Regions from separate parts of the Microbacterium sp. R86528 genome, predicted to be linked through region 2. Evidence: predicted binding sites of a transcription regulator. Region 2 holds the regulator's gene; the other holds the start of a gene.
What was found. Region 2 encodes HrcA, which represses chaperone genes, less so after heat shock. Its sites were predicted from a motif close to TTNGCACTCGNNNNNNNCGAGTGCNAA; they were not measured.

Region 1 (7,246 bases), 880 kb from region 2:
TTGGTGATGGCGCCGTGGTCGGTGACGGAGTCGGCGGTGCGGGCGCCGTGGTCGGTTGGGGAGCCGGGGCGGCAGTCGGTTGCGACGGCGTCGCGGGTGACGAGGTTGACGGAGACGATGTCGACGGCGACGAAGACGACGAGGATGACGATGGCGAAGTGCTCGAACCCGAAGACGCCGCCCCCGTGGGGGAGGGAGACGAGGGCGACGACTTGGGAGAACTGGACTTCGCGGGGGCCGTGGGTTGAAGTTCTGGAATCTGAGCGCTGGAGTTCGTGGTGCGCGGCGTCACGCGCGACGTCGGCGTCGTGCTGGTGACCGGCGCGTCGTTCGACTGCGGAGTGCGGGCTCGCGGCGGCCGCGCTGGTGAATCGGCGCTGGTGTCTGATTTCGCCTCGGCGCTGTCTTCGCTGCCTTCGCTGTCGGTGTCACTCGCATCGTCGCCCTCGAGCGACGCCGCACCGGCACTGCTGGCGAGCTGCAGGCCGAGCCACTGTGGCAGCGACTCGGTCGATGTGTTTCTATCTGCCAGATCCGCGCTGCCGAGGCCGGTCGCGCTCACCACGACCATCGAGCTCGCAAGCAACAGCGAACCCGCGGCAATACTCACTGTGGCAGGAAGCCGCCTGAGCCAGCCGTACCCGGCGGGCTCTGCGACAGCGGGCTCCGCGGTGGCGGATTCGCTCGCGCCGGCCGGCGCAGCATCCATTCCGGTTGATACCATCGCGCCCGACGAGATCAGCGCTGCCTCTGCCGAGATCTCGGCGAGCGAGCGGTGCTCTGCCAATGCGCGGGCAGCGCCCAGAGCGACGATTGCTTTCGGGTCGGTGTCGATGGCGATGGGTCGGTCGAACTGCTCAGAGAGCATTTGTGCGATGCGTGGAATGCGCGAAGAGCCGCCCGTCAGCAGAACCGCGTCAAGGTCGTCGGCTGCGAGCTGTGCGGTTTCAAGCGCATTCGCAAGAGTGTCGGCGGTGCGAGAGATTCCCGCGTCGATCATGTCTTCGAACTCGGCGCGGGTGATGCGCACGGTCGACGGGGACTGCCCGACGAGCACTGGCACGACGGCTTCAGAGTCGAACGAGAGTGCTTCTTTCGCCTCAATGCACTCTCGGCGCAACGCCGCTAGCGCGATACGGGCATCGGCGTTGCTTGAGAGCTCAGCACTCGACAAAGCCGCCGCCGCAATCACATGGCGCAACACAAGGTCGTCAAAGTCGGCGCCGCCGAAATCTGAGATGCCGCCGGGCTCGCCCACCAGGCGAACTTTGCCGCTTGGTTCCTTGCGCAAGATCGCAAGGTCGAATGTTCCGCCGCCGAGGTCGTAGACGGCGATCGCACGGCCCGTGTCGAGGGGAGAGGTCGACTCATAGTGATGAGCCGCCGCTTCGGGCTCGCTGATGAGCAGAATGTCGGCGGTGATCTCGCGACCCAGAGCGGTCGCCACGAGCTCCGAGCGGTATTCTCCCCACGTCGCCGGCACTGTCACACAGATCGCGGTGGGGTGGCTTCCTTCTCGTTCGGCCACAGCGTCAACGACCCATGCGACCGTGCGGGCGTAGAGATCTTCGGGAGCGAATCGCTCGCCACCGGCGACGATCGGCACATCGTCGCCGATGCGCCGTTTGAACTCGCGGATCAGCCGTTCTGGCTGCACCAGGCCGCGTCGTTCGGCGGCTTCGCCAAAGAGCAACTCACTATCAGTGACAAAGATCGCACTGGGCGCGCTGTCAGAATTGCGGCCGAGCGGAAATGATCTCGTGCGAACTTCTTGATCACCCTTGCAAACGGGCGCAATCGAAGCTGCTGTCCTGCTGGTACCTACATCAACGCCGAGTAGATAACCTTTGGTGCTCATGGTCCTCTCCCCCAGAGATCGGACGTGGGACTCCCCCCAACGCCTTTTCTACCACTTCGTTGTGCGCTTGACCAGGGTGGTCGAGCTTCTGCACGGTAGGAGTGTGATATTCGCCCACTGATACATCTCGCAAGACATTGATGTCGGTGGGGGAGTCGAAAGAGAGGGGCCAAGAGTTGGCACTCGCGTTGCAAGAGTGCCAACGGTTCCCTAGACTTACCGTTAGCACTCTCAGTGTGTGGGTGCTAACGACTCTTTAGTCTCAAGGAAAGAAGAGGTAGACCGTGTCGGTTTCCATTAAGCCGCTCGAAGACCGCATCGTCATCAAGCAGGTCGAGGCCGAGCAGACCACTTCCAGCGGTCTGGTCATCCCCGACACCGCCAAGGAGAAGCCCCAGGAGGGCGAGGTCATGGCAGTGGGCCCGGGCCGCATCGACGACAACGGCAACCGCGTCCCGATGGACGTAGCCGTTGGTGACCGTGTCATCTACAGCAAGTACGGTGGCACCGAGGTCAAGTTCGGCGGAGACGAGTTCATCGTTCTGTCGGCTCGCGACGTTCTCGCAGTCGTCGTTCGCTAACTTCTCGCCTCGCGAGATCAGAGGGTCGGATGCTTCGGCATCCGGCCCTTTTGCGTGCGCGTGGTGCGGGGATACTCGCCACAACGCGCCGGGCGGCCGGGGTGGCGAAGCGGCCGGGGTGGCGAAGCGGCAGGGGTGGCGGAGCGGCCGGGGTAGCGGAGTGGCCGGGGTAGCGGAGCGGGCGGGGTGGCGAAACGGCCGGGGGTTTTGCCGACGCGCCGCGCTGCGGCATCCAATTGCCCGGATTCGGGTAAACCCCCGGCCGGTTTGTGCGGCGGCGGGGCGGCCGGCGAACGCGAGGGGCCGGCACACGCGACGGGCCGGCGAAACGGCCGGGGTGAGACACGTCCGGGCTAACGAAACGGCGGGGGTAGCGACAGGTTCGGGGTAGCAAGCGGGCGGGCTGGCGAAGCGACCGGGCTGGCGAAACGGCCGGGGGTTTTGCCGACGCGCCGCGTTGCGGTATCCAATTGTCTGGATTCGGGCAAACCCCCGGCCGTCTTGTGCGGCGGCGGGGCGGCGAAGCAAACGCGAGGGGCAGGCGAAGCCGCTGCCATCGAAACGTCCCGGGTGGCGGAGCGGCCGGGGTGAGGACATGACCGGGCAGCGAAACGACCGGGGCTGAGACACGCCCCGGCTAGCGAAACAGCGGGGGTAGCGACAGGTCGGGGTGGCGAAGCGGTAGGGGCACGTCCCGTGGTGGTGGAACGGCCGGGGGTTCTGGCGACGCGCCGTGTTGCGGCATCCAATCGCCTAGGTTCGGGCAAACCCCCGGCCGTTTTGTGCGGCGGCGGGCCATCCGGCCGGGGGTGAAGCGGCATTGGGCCCGGCGGAGCAGCAACGGCGCATAGGCTGACCCAGTGACACCTGATCCCGCCCGCGAACGCAGCCTCGGCGGGCTGTACGGCGTCTCGGCCTACCTGCTGTGGGGGCTGCTGCCGCTCTACTTTCTGCTGCTCGTTCCGACGGGGCCGTTTGAACTCGTCGCGTGGCGGGTCGCACTGTCGCTCGCCTTCTGCGCCTTGCTGATCGCGGTCACTCGCCGATGGTCGATGCTGTGGGCAATCATGCGGCAACCGCGGCTCATGGCTTTGACCGCGCTCGCCGGTGTGCTCATCTTCGTCAACTGGCAGGTGTTCATCATCGGAGCCTTGACCAACCACGTGATCGAGACGAGCCTCGGCTACTTCATCAACCCGATCTTCACCGTACTGCTCGGTGTGCTGGTGCTGCACGAGAGGCTGCGCATCACACAATGGATAGCCATCGGCATCGTCGCCCTCGCCGTCGTTGTGATTGTCGTCGGCTATGGCACCGTGCCGTGGATCGCGTTGCTGCTCACGGTGTCGTTCGGCTGCTATGGCTTCGTCAAGAAGAAGATCGGCCCCTCAGTGGATGCTGTCAGTGGCCTCACGCTCGAGACGATGTGGCTGATGCCCGTTGCCATCGTCATGCTCGCCGTCGTCGCGGCAACCGGCGGTTGGACGATGGGGGCATACGGCTGGGAGCACGCCGCGCTGCTGAGCCTCGCCGGCGTCGTCACCGCAGTACCGCTGCTGCTCTTCGCCAGCGCCACACGTCGGGTGCCGCTCTCAGTGATCGGGCTGCTTCAGTTCATCACACCGATCATGCAGTTCTTGACCGGATGGCTGCTGCTGGGCGAGCCCATGCCGCTCGAGAGATGGATCGGGTTCGGCCTGGTGTGGCTCGCCCTCACGCTGCTCACCATTGACTCATTCGCTGCCGGCCAGCGCTCGCGGCGGCGGCCCGCTGCCGCGCCGGTGGGAGAAGTGATCTGACGCAGGCTCAGCGCACGAGGCGGGCGATCGCCTGCGACGCTTCGGTGATCTTCGCGTCGGCTTCGGCGCCGCCGACTTTGGCAGCATCCACTACACAATGCCGCAGGTGATCTTCTAGCAAGCCCAGCGCGACGGCTTCAAGAGCGCTCGTCATCGCACTCACCTGCGTGAGGATGTCGATGCAGTACTTCTCGTCATCGATCATCTTGTGAATGCCGCGGGCTTGACCCTCGATGCGCTTCAGCCGGTTGAGGTACTTGTCTTTGTCAGTGATGTAGCCGTGGTGAGCATGGGCTTCGGCGGACGTCTGCGTATCGGTCATCATGCAGTCCTTTTCTCAGGGTCTGTCAGGGCGCGGCTGCGAAATGAACGCAGCCGCAAGCTGTTGCCCACGACGAACACGCTCGAGAGAGCCATCGCGGCTCCGGCGATCATCGGGTTGAGCAGGCCGAGCGCCGCCAGCGGAATCGCGGCCACGTTGTAGGCGAAGGCCCAGAACAGGTTGACCTTGATCGTGCCGAGCGTCGAGCGTGACAGCCGAATCGCGTCGGCTGCGCTTCGCAGATCGCCGCGAACCAGAGTGATGTCAGACGCTTCGATCGCCGCGTCGGTGCCGGTTCCCATCGCGAGCCCCAGATCTGCCTGAGCGAGCGCGGCAGCATCGTTGACTCCGTCGCCGACCATCGCCACCACATGCCCCTCGGCCTGCAGCGACTTGACCACGTCGACCTTGTCTTGGGGCAGCACTTCAGCGGTGATGCGGTCGATCCCCACCTGGTCGGCCACGCTTTGCGCCACGGCCGCATTGTCGCCGGTCAGCAGCACCGGGGTGAGGCCGAGCGCCTTCAGCTGCGAGATCGCCTCGCGGCTCGTGGGCTTGAGCTGGTCGGCGACCGTCAGCATCCCTCGCGCTTCACCGTCCCACCCGACGAGTACGGCAGTCTTGCCGTTGGCTTCTGCAGACCGCTTCGCCTCGGCGAGATCCGCGGGAATCTGCATCGACCAGTCGGCCAGCAGCGCGGCAGTGCCGACGATAACCGCGTGCGAGTCGACGACACCCGAGACGCCCTTGCCGGCCGCGCTGTGGAACGACTCGACGCCGGGCAGAACTCCGGTCTCGTCTTCGGCTGCGCGGGCGATGGCGCGAGCGATCGGGTGCTCTGATGCGTTCTCGAGAGCACCCGCGAAGCGCAACAGTTCACTTCGAGTGGATGCTGCGCCCTCACCCGCCAGCACGACATCATCGAGCGCCATGCGGCCCGACGTCACCGTGCCGGTCTTGTCGAGCACGATGGTGTCGACGCGGCGAGTTGATTCGAGGATCTCGGGGCCCTTGATGAGGATGCCCAACTGCGCACCGCGACCAGTGCCCACCAGCAACGCGGTCGGCGTCGCCAGGCCCAGCGCACACGGGCAAGCGATGATCAGCACGGCGACTGCGGCGGTGATCGCCATCGAGGCAGAGAAGCCGAGCAGCATCCATGTGGCAAACGTGCCGGCCGCAATTACGAGCACGATCGGAACGAAGACACCCGAGATGCGGTCGGCGAGGCGCTGCACGTCTGCCTTGCCCGACTGCGCCTGTTCGACGAGCCGAGCCATCTGTGCGAGTTGGGTGTCATTGCCCACGCGCGTTGCGCGAACGACAATTCGACCACCGGCGTTGACCGTTGCGCCGACCACCGCATCGCCAGGGGTGACCTCGACCGGCATCGATTCGCCGGTGACCATCGACGCGTCCACAGCCGAGGTGCCGGCAGAAACGACGCCATCGGTGGCGATCTTCTCACCGGGTCGCACGACGAACTCATCGCCGACGCGCACCTCCGCAATCGGGATGCGCACTTCGCGCTGCGCGCCATCGGCCGCCGTGCGCAGCACTGCAGCATCCTTCGCCCCGATATCGAGCAGAGCGCGAAGCGCGGAACCCGCGCGCCGCTTGGAGCGCACTTCGAAGTACCGACCCGCGAGCAAGAACATGGTGACGCCGGCGGCAACTTCGAGGTAGATGTCGCCCGCCCCGTCGGAGGGCTGAATCGTCCACTCGAAGGTGTGGGTCATGCCCGGCATGCCGGCGTCGCCGAAGAAGAGGGCATAGAGCGACCACAAGAATGCCGCCGAGACGCCAATCGATACGAGGGTGTCCATCGTGGCCGCGCCGTGTCGCAGATTGATCCACGCGGCTCGGTGGAAGGGCCATGCGGCCCACACGACGACGGGTGCGGCGAGCGCCAGTGATGCCCACTGCCAGTACGTGAACTGCAGCGCCGGAATCATCGCCAGAGCGATCACGGGCACGGCGAGCACCACCGATCCGATCAGCCGCTGGCGCAGACTCTCAAGCTCCTCGTCGCGCGGCGTCTCATCGGGGTTCACGGGCGCAGCAGGAAGCGTCGCGCTGTAGCCGGTCTGTTCGACCGTGGCGATTAGCGCCTGCGGGTCGAGGGCACTGTCAGCGGTGACCACCGCCTTCTCGGTTGCGAAGTTCACCGAGGCGGTCACGCCGTCGATGCGATTGAGCTTCTTCTCGATGCGGTTGGCGCATGAGGCGCACGTCATTCCGCCGATCTCAAGCTCGACACGGGTCAGGGGAGCACTTGACGGGCTCGACATCAGCTGCGCGCGGCTTCGTAGCCCGCCTCGTCTACGGCGGCGATCACGGCAGCGTCATCTACGGGCGCGGAAGATTCAACAGTCAGGATGCCGCTGGCCGCGGTGACCTCAACGGCCTGAACTCCAGCCACCTTGGCCACTTCTTCACGAACCGCTGCTTCGCAATGACCGCAGGTCATGCCGGTCACGCTGTACTCAGTCGTTGTCATTGGGGACTCCTTTCGCACGTGGTTACCCTAGGGGGGTATCTACGTCTGTCAACACTACGCGCGTAGCGGGCATTCCCTGCCGAAAGGTGAAAATTCCATTTGATCTCGGCGTTGTAACGATTGGCACGCGAAACACATCGTTAACGAAAGGCAACATTGCGGAAGCCTTAGCGCGGCTAGGTTTGA
Region 2 (7,246 bases):
TCGCCAACCTCTACCTGGCGCTCGAGAATGACCTCCACATCATTCCGGTGCTCAACAAGATCGATCTTCCCGCTGCCGACCCTGACCGCTTCGCCGCCGAGCTCGCTGGTCTCATCGGTGGCGACCCCGACGACGTGCTGAGAGTGAGCGGCAAAACGGGTCAGGGCGTTGAGGAGCTGCTTGATCGCTTGGTGCGCGAGATCCCCGCGCCGAAGGGTGATCCCGACGCACCCGCAAGAGCGATGATCTTCGACTCGGTGTACGACGCATACCGTGGCGTGGTTACCTATGTGCGAATGATCGACGGAGCGCTGGCGCCGCGCGAGCGCATTCAGATGATGTCGACGCGGGCAACCCACGAGTTGCTGGAGATCGGCGTGACCAGCCCCGAGCCAGTGCCGTCAAAGGGTCTTGGAGTGGGCGAGGTCGGGTATCTGATCACGGGCGTGAAGGATGTGCGCCAGTCCAAGGTGGGCGACACGATCACGCACTTTCGCAAGCCGGCCACCGAGGCGCTTCCCGGATACACCGACCCGAAGCCTATGGTTTTCTCTGGGGTCTACCCGATCGATGGCAGCGACTATGGCGTGCTGCGTGAAGCTCTCGACAAGCTGAAGCTCTCGGATGCTTCACTTCAGTACGAACCGGAAACATCCGTTGCTCTTGGATTCGGCTTTCGCTGCGGATTCCTCGGACTGTTGCACCTCGAGATCATCACCGAGCGCCTCTCCCGAGAGTTCGACCTCGACCTGATTACGACCGCACCGAGCGTCACCTACGAGGTGCGCACCGATGCCGGCGCTGAAATCACCGTTACCAACCCGAGCGAATACCCTGACGGCAAGATCGCCTCAGTGACGGAGCCGATGGTGAAGGCAGCGATCCTGCTTCCGAAGGACTATGTCGGCACCGTCATGGAGCTGTGCCAGGCACGTCGCGGCACGCTGTTGGGTATGGAGTACTTCAGCGAGGAGCGAGTGGAGCTGCGGTACAACATGCCGCTTGGCGAGATCGTCTTCGATTTCTTCGATCAGCTCAAGAGCCGCACGCAGGGCTACGCCAGCCTTGACTACGAACCAAGCGGGCAGCAAGAGGCTGACCTCGTCAAGGTCGACATCTTGCTGCAGGGCGACAAGGTTGATGCCTTCAGCTCGATTGTGCACCGTGAGAAGGCCTACGCCTACGGTCAGCTGATGACTGAGCGTCTGCGAAAGCTGATTCCCCGCCAGCAGTTCGAGGTGCCCATCCAAGCGGCCATCGGCGCGCGGATCATCGCTCGCGAGTCGATCCGGGCAATGCGCAAGGACGTTCTCGCGAAATGCTATGGCGGCGACATCAGCCGCAAGCGCAAGCTCCTTGAGAAGCAGAAAGAGGGCAAGAAGCGCATGAAGATGGTCGGTCGCGTCGAGGTGCCCCAGGAGGCCTTCATCGCTGCGCTCTCTGGTGACACCGAGGGCAAAGAAAAGAAGTAGTCGGATGCTGCGACCCACGAATCTGGCCCCGCATCGCACCCGCAACGCGAAGTAGGCTATTCGACATGCGCCGCGGGAGTTTCAAAGACGACACAGTCGACTATGCGGCCGTGGGCGCTACCCAGGCGGCGGATCTCATGCACTTTCCGCCTGAACGCAGCATTCCTGCGGAGCAGTCGTGGCGCATTGGCAGTGGCGAGACACGTTTTCGGGGTGCGAGTGAGACGCTGCTGTCGTGGACCGCGCAACGTGGAGCCGGGCTGGCCCTCACAGATGTCCGTCCCGCGTCCGGCCCGATGTACTCCGGGGTGAGCTTCGACGCCGACGGCACTCCGATCGCTCCGAGTCGCGCAGAGGCAGACCTTCGCTACGACGCGGACGGCACCCCGTACGTCGCCCCCGGGACCACCGTCCGTGTTCACGGCCGAGTCAGCGGAATGCGCGCCGACGCCGAACTGCGGGTTATCTTCACGATCGACGAACCTCGACGGGTTGGCTTCGCGCTCGGCACCGTCGGCGAGTCGGTCGTCAGCGGCGAAGAATCCTTCATGATCGAGTGGTACGAGAACGATCAAGTGTGGTTCACCGTTCGCGCATTCGACGCGCCAACGTCGCTGTTGTATCGCATGGTGCCTGCGCTCACGCGGCGGCGTCGCCGAGAGCTCTTCACGCGCTATCTGCGAGCGATCTCGCCGCTCTACAACACTCCCGCGTGAGGGCTCGCTAGTGGGCTCGGCACTACCCGACGGCGAGCCAGTTCCTGAAGACGGCTCCCTGCCCCCTGACACACAGATAGATCTCGCGACCCCCTTCAGCGTCTATTTGCACGTTCCGTTTTGTAGAGTGCGCTGCGGCTACTGTGACTTCAACACCTACACCTCTGAAGAACTGCACGGCGCACGGCAGGATCAATACGCCGACACATTGCTGCGCGAAGTGGAGTTCTCGCGCAGTGTTCTCAGCCGCGCTGGCGGCATTCGTGCGGCATCCACTGTGTTCTTCGGTGGCGGAACCCCCACACTGCTACCACCCGGAGACCTTGCCCGCATGTTGAACGGCGTGCGGGACGCATTCGGGGTAGCACACGACGCCGAGATCACCGTCGAGGCAAACCCCGACACAGTGACCGATGCGGTGGCAGAGGAACTCGCCGCGGCGGGTGTCACTCGGCTATCGATCGGAATGCAGTCAGCAGTCCCGCGAGTGCTGACCGCGCTCGATAGAACACACAACCCCGCGAACGTCACAACAGCCGTTGCCGCGGCACGCCGCGCTAACTTGAACGTCAGCGTTGATCTCATCTACGGCGCACCGGGAGAAACCCTCGATGATTGGCGCGCCTCGGTCGACGCCGCACTCGATTTAGAACCCGATCACATCTCGGCGTACGCCTTGATCATCGAAGCCGGCACGAAGCTTGCTCGACAGATCAAGCGCGGCGAAGTGGTGGCACCCGACGATGACGTGCAAGCTGACATGTACGAATACGTCGACGCCCGCCTCAGCGCTGCCGGACTCGATTGGTACGAGGTGTCGAATTGGGCCCGCAATCTTTCGCAGCGATCGCGGCACAATCTCGCGTACTGGCAGGGCTCCGATTGGTGGGGTTTCGGCCCTGGCGCCCACAGCCACATCGCTGGCGTGCGTTTTTGGAACGTGAAGCATCCAGCCGCATACGCTCAGCGCCTTGAGCACCAGAATTCGCCAGCGGCAGGGCGAGAGATTCCCGACGCAAAGGCGCGCACTCTCGAGGCTGTGCTGCTTCGAAGTCGCATTCGCGAAGGACTGCCGATCGACGAGATCGAGAGTGCATCTCGCACGAATATCGCTTCACTGATTGCTGATGGGCTCATCGATGGCGCCTCGGCACTCGGCGGCACCGTCGTACTGACCTTGCGGGGACGGCTGCTGGCAGACGCGGTCGTTCGCCGGCTCACCGACTAGGCTTAGCGCACTTTCGGTGCGGGCAGCGAATCGAGGGCGTCGGCGCGGCGCAGGGCAACAGCCGTGGTAGCCGTGTCGTACAGCTGGGTCGTGCGTTGTGCGCCATAGGCAGGCCACCCGGGATCACCTGTGCGAATGAAACGCACCCAGTCCGCGTGCATTTGGTCGGCAAGCGCCTGCGGTGCAAGCCTGCCCGCCATGCGCACCGAATCTGCGGCATTCAGCTGATCGAAGACAAAGCCAATCTCGATCGCGTGGGCCGCTTTGAGCTCTCGCACCGGGCTCTGCCACGCAAACTCATAGACGAAAGAGTTCGCCCGGCGCTTTTCGGCAACGGAGACAGCGGCCTTGCGCAGAAGCACGTCGGTGGCAATCTGCCCAAAGAGCTCTCCGGTAGACGCGTGCGGCCATGCCGCCCGATACAGCTTGACTGCTCGTGACGAAATGCCCAGCGCCAGGCGACCGAGCTGGAACTTCAGGGTTGTGATGGCAGCGAGCGCTGCCGGCGGAAACCACAATCGATACTCGTCGGTGTTTGTGCCGATCAGCAAGGGAACCTCGACGTTCACCAGCGCCTCATGGGGTGACAGCGGCAAGGTATCAGCGTCAATGGCCAGCGCGAAACCAGGTGCCCCGCCCAGTGGGGAGCCGCCCGCGGACTGCTGCCTTCTCTCTTCGAGAAGAATCCTCGGCGTGATCTGCGCGAACGCATCTCGGGTCGCGGGAAGACCCAGCCGCTTGGCCAACGCTCGGGTCACGCGGCCGGCGCGCGCCATTGAATCGGCCACCAGCGGGGCGCTTTCGATCGCTGCGCCTGCAACCAACTTGACGGTGTCAGGGCGCGAGAGCAATGCCGCTACGATCGCGCCGCCAGCGGACTCTCCCACAATCGTGATGCGGTTCGGGTCTCCGCCGAAGTGCGTGATCTCGTCGTGAACCCAACGCAACCCGGCGGCGGCGTCTGCGAGTCCGAGATTGCATGGGGCGCCCTCGAGCACTGAGAACCCTTCAGAGCCGACCCGGTAGGCAATTGAGACGAACACGACACCATCGCGTGCGAAAGCTGAGCCGTCATACGCGCTCAGCGCGGGCGTTCCTCTTTCAAGAGCCCCGCCGTGAAACCACACCATCACTGGCAAGGAGTGCGCCTCGACGGGCGTCCACACGTTCGCCGTCAGAATGTCGTCGCCCGCAATCTCGACAGACGAGAGCAATTCGCCGAGAGCGCCGGGATACGGTGACTGCGGCGCAGTCGCACCGAATTGGGTCGCATCCCGCTCTCCCTCCCACGGGGGAACCGGCTCGGGCAGCCGAAACCGGCGCTCGTCGAAAGGCGGCAGAGCGTACGGAATACCGAGAAAGCGACGAATGCCCTCGGATTCGGTTCCACGCACGTTTCCGGCGGTCAGGTGGAGCTTCGGCGTTGAACTCTGCGGATCACTCATCGCAGTCAGCGTAGGTGCGCACGAGGAAAAATGCCACACGCACGGGCTACGCTGACGCGTCAGGCGTCGAGCCGGTCTAGAATTGGCACTCACGGTTGAGGAGTGCCAGCGGGGAGGAACGTCATGGTCAGCGAACGTGGGCTCGAAGTGCTACGCGCCATCGTCCAGGACTACGTCGACACGCGCGAGCCGGTCGGGAGCAAGACGATCGTCGACCGTCATGCGTTCGGCGTCTCAGCGGCCACGATTCGCAACGATATGGCTCTCCTCGAAGATGAGGAGCTCATCGTCGCCCCTCACACCTCGTCGGGACGCATCCCGACTGACAAGGGATACCGCGTGTTCGTGGATCACCTTGCTGAGGTTCGCCCGCTTACTCCCGCCCAGCGCACCGCGATCTCTTCGTTTCTTGAGGGCCCGGTAGACCTCGATGACGCACTCAGCCGCACCGTGCGCGCCCTGACACAGCTCACCGGCCAAGTAGCGATCGTGCAGTACCCCTCGTTCGAGCGAGCGAATGTGTCTCACGTCGAACTTGTGCAATTGGGCAGTGGTCGGATGCTCGTGATCGTCGTTACCGACACAGGCCGCGTATCGCAACGGGTCAGCAATGTTCAAGACGAGTTCGATGAAACGGACCTTGGCCGCATGCGCGCTGAACTCAGCACGCTGCTGGTCGGTCGATCTGTGCGTGACGGCCTCCATCGCATCGAAACCCACCTGGCGCTGCACGACGATCCCACCAAGCCATGGGATGCCGCCACCCGCGTGCTCGCGCGTGCCGTAGCGGAAGACCTCGAAGAATTCCGGCAAGATCGCCTGGTGCTGGCAGGCAGCGCGAACCTCGCAAAACGAGAGTCGGACTTTCGTGGCAGCATCTATCCGCTCTTGGAAGCAATCGAACAGCAGGTGACTTTGGTTCGCTTGATGGGGGAGATGGTGGCCGATGAGCACGGGCTCGCCGCCAGCATCGGTCGTGAGAACGAAGCATTCGGACTCGCCGAAGCATCCGTTGTGACAAGCGACTATGACGCGACCGGCGCGGGAGCGCGTGTCGGATTGCTCGGACCCACGCGAATGGACTATCCCACAAACCTTGCGGCGGTGAGAGCGGTAGCCCGCTACCTCACGCGCATGCTCGAAGAAGACGACACGAGCCGCTGAAGCGCGCTCGCAATACGATCCCGCGCTCGTGCGCGGCAGGAAGGCGAAAGTGGCTGACCACTATGAAGTCCTCGGGGTTTCCCGAGAAGCATCCCTCGATGAGATCAAGAAGGCATATCGCCGACTTGCCCGGGAACTGCACCCTGATGTCAATCCGGGCGAAGACGCGTCAGAGCGCTTCAAGCTTGTGACGCACGCTTACGACGTGCTGAGCAACGATGAGCAGCGTGCCCGCTACGACATGGGTGGTGATAACGCAGGCTTTGGCGGCGCAGGAGGATTCGGCGGCTTCAACGACATCTTCGAGACGTTCTTCGGCGGCGCAGGTGGTTCGCGGGGCGGTCGCCCGCGCTCAAGACGCGAGCGTGGTCAAGATGCACTGGTGCGGGTGACTCTCGATCTTGCTGACGTGGTCTTCGGTGTTCACCGAGACATCGAAGTCGATACCGCAGTGCTGTGCGAGACGTGCGAGGGCTCCTGCTGCCAGCCCGGTACGTCTCCGGTGACATGTGACATCTGCCACGGAGCGGGTCACGTGCAGCGTCAGGTGCGAAGCCTGCTGGGAAACGTGGTCACCAACCAGCCGTGCAACGTGTGTTCTGGATACGGCACCACGATCCCTTATCCGTGCGCTACGTGTCAGGGTCAAGGTCGAGTGCGCTCGCGTCGCACGGTGTCTCTCGACATCCCTGCTGGCGTCGAGAACGGTCTGCGACTGCAGTTGCCGGGCTCGGGCGAAGTGGGTCCAGCCGGTGGGCCCAATGGTGATCTGTACCTGGAGATCACCGTGAACAACGACGACGTGTTCTCACGCGACGGCGATGATCTGCTCGCGACATTGGAGGTGTCAATGAGCGACGCGATTTTGGGCACCAACACCACCATCGACTCTCTCGACGGCTCCGTAGACCTTGAGATCCGTCCCGGCGTGCAGTCCGGAGACGTGCTCACGATCAAGGGCCGTGGAATCACTCCCTTGCGCGGGTCCAACCGCGGTGACCTTCGAGTCGGCGTGCATGTGGTGACGCCAACGCGCATCGGCTCGAAAGAGCGCGCCCTCATCGAAGACTTCGCCAAGCGCACCCGCGCGCCAAGCCCCAAGCTCTCGGAGTTCCACCAGGGAGTCTTCTCTAAGCTCCGCGACCGCTTCCGAGGATGATCTGACGTGGCGTTGCACTTCTTGGTTGATGATCCGCTGTCGGCTGGAGTGGGCGAAACTGT

Region 1: a site for HrcA is predicted at 2,035-2,061, ahead of groES (co-chaperone GroES). Genes of this name have one in related genera too.

What each region holds. Positions count from the first base shown of each region.
Region 1 is NZ_CP138996.1:1,357,258-1,364,503, reverse strand. It holds gene SJY18_RS06500 (Hsp70 family protein) at 1-1,858, opposite strand, end outside; gene groES (co-chaperone GroES) at 2,143-2,439, shown strand; gene rarD (EamA family transporter RarD) at 3,300-4,238, shown strand; gene SJY18_RS06485 (metal-sensitive transcriptional regulator) at 4,246-4,560, opposite strand; gene SJY18_RS06480 (heavy metal translocating P-type ATPase) at 4,560-6,851, opposite strand; gene SJY18_RS06475 (heavy-metal-associated domain-containing protein) at 6,851-7,060, opposite strand.
Region 2 is NZ_CP138996.1:479,150-486,395, forward strand. It holds gene lepA (translation elongation factor 4) at 1-1,472, shown strand, start outside; gene SJY18_RS02395 (DUF1990 family protein) at 1,538-2,188, shown strand; gene hemW (radical SAM family heme chaperone HemW) at 2,199-3,416, shown strand; gene SJY18_RS02405 (carboxylesterase/lipase family protein) at 3,419-4,861, opposite strand; gene hrcA (heat-inducible transcriptional repressor HrcA) at 4,985-6,025, shown strand; gene dnaJ (molecular chaperone DnaJ) at 6,075-7,184, shown strand; gene SJY18_RS02420 (16S rRNA (uracil(1498)-N(3))-methyltransferase) at 7,191-7,246, shown strand, end outside.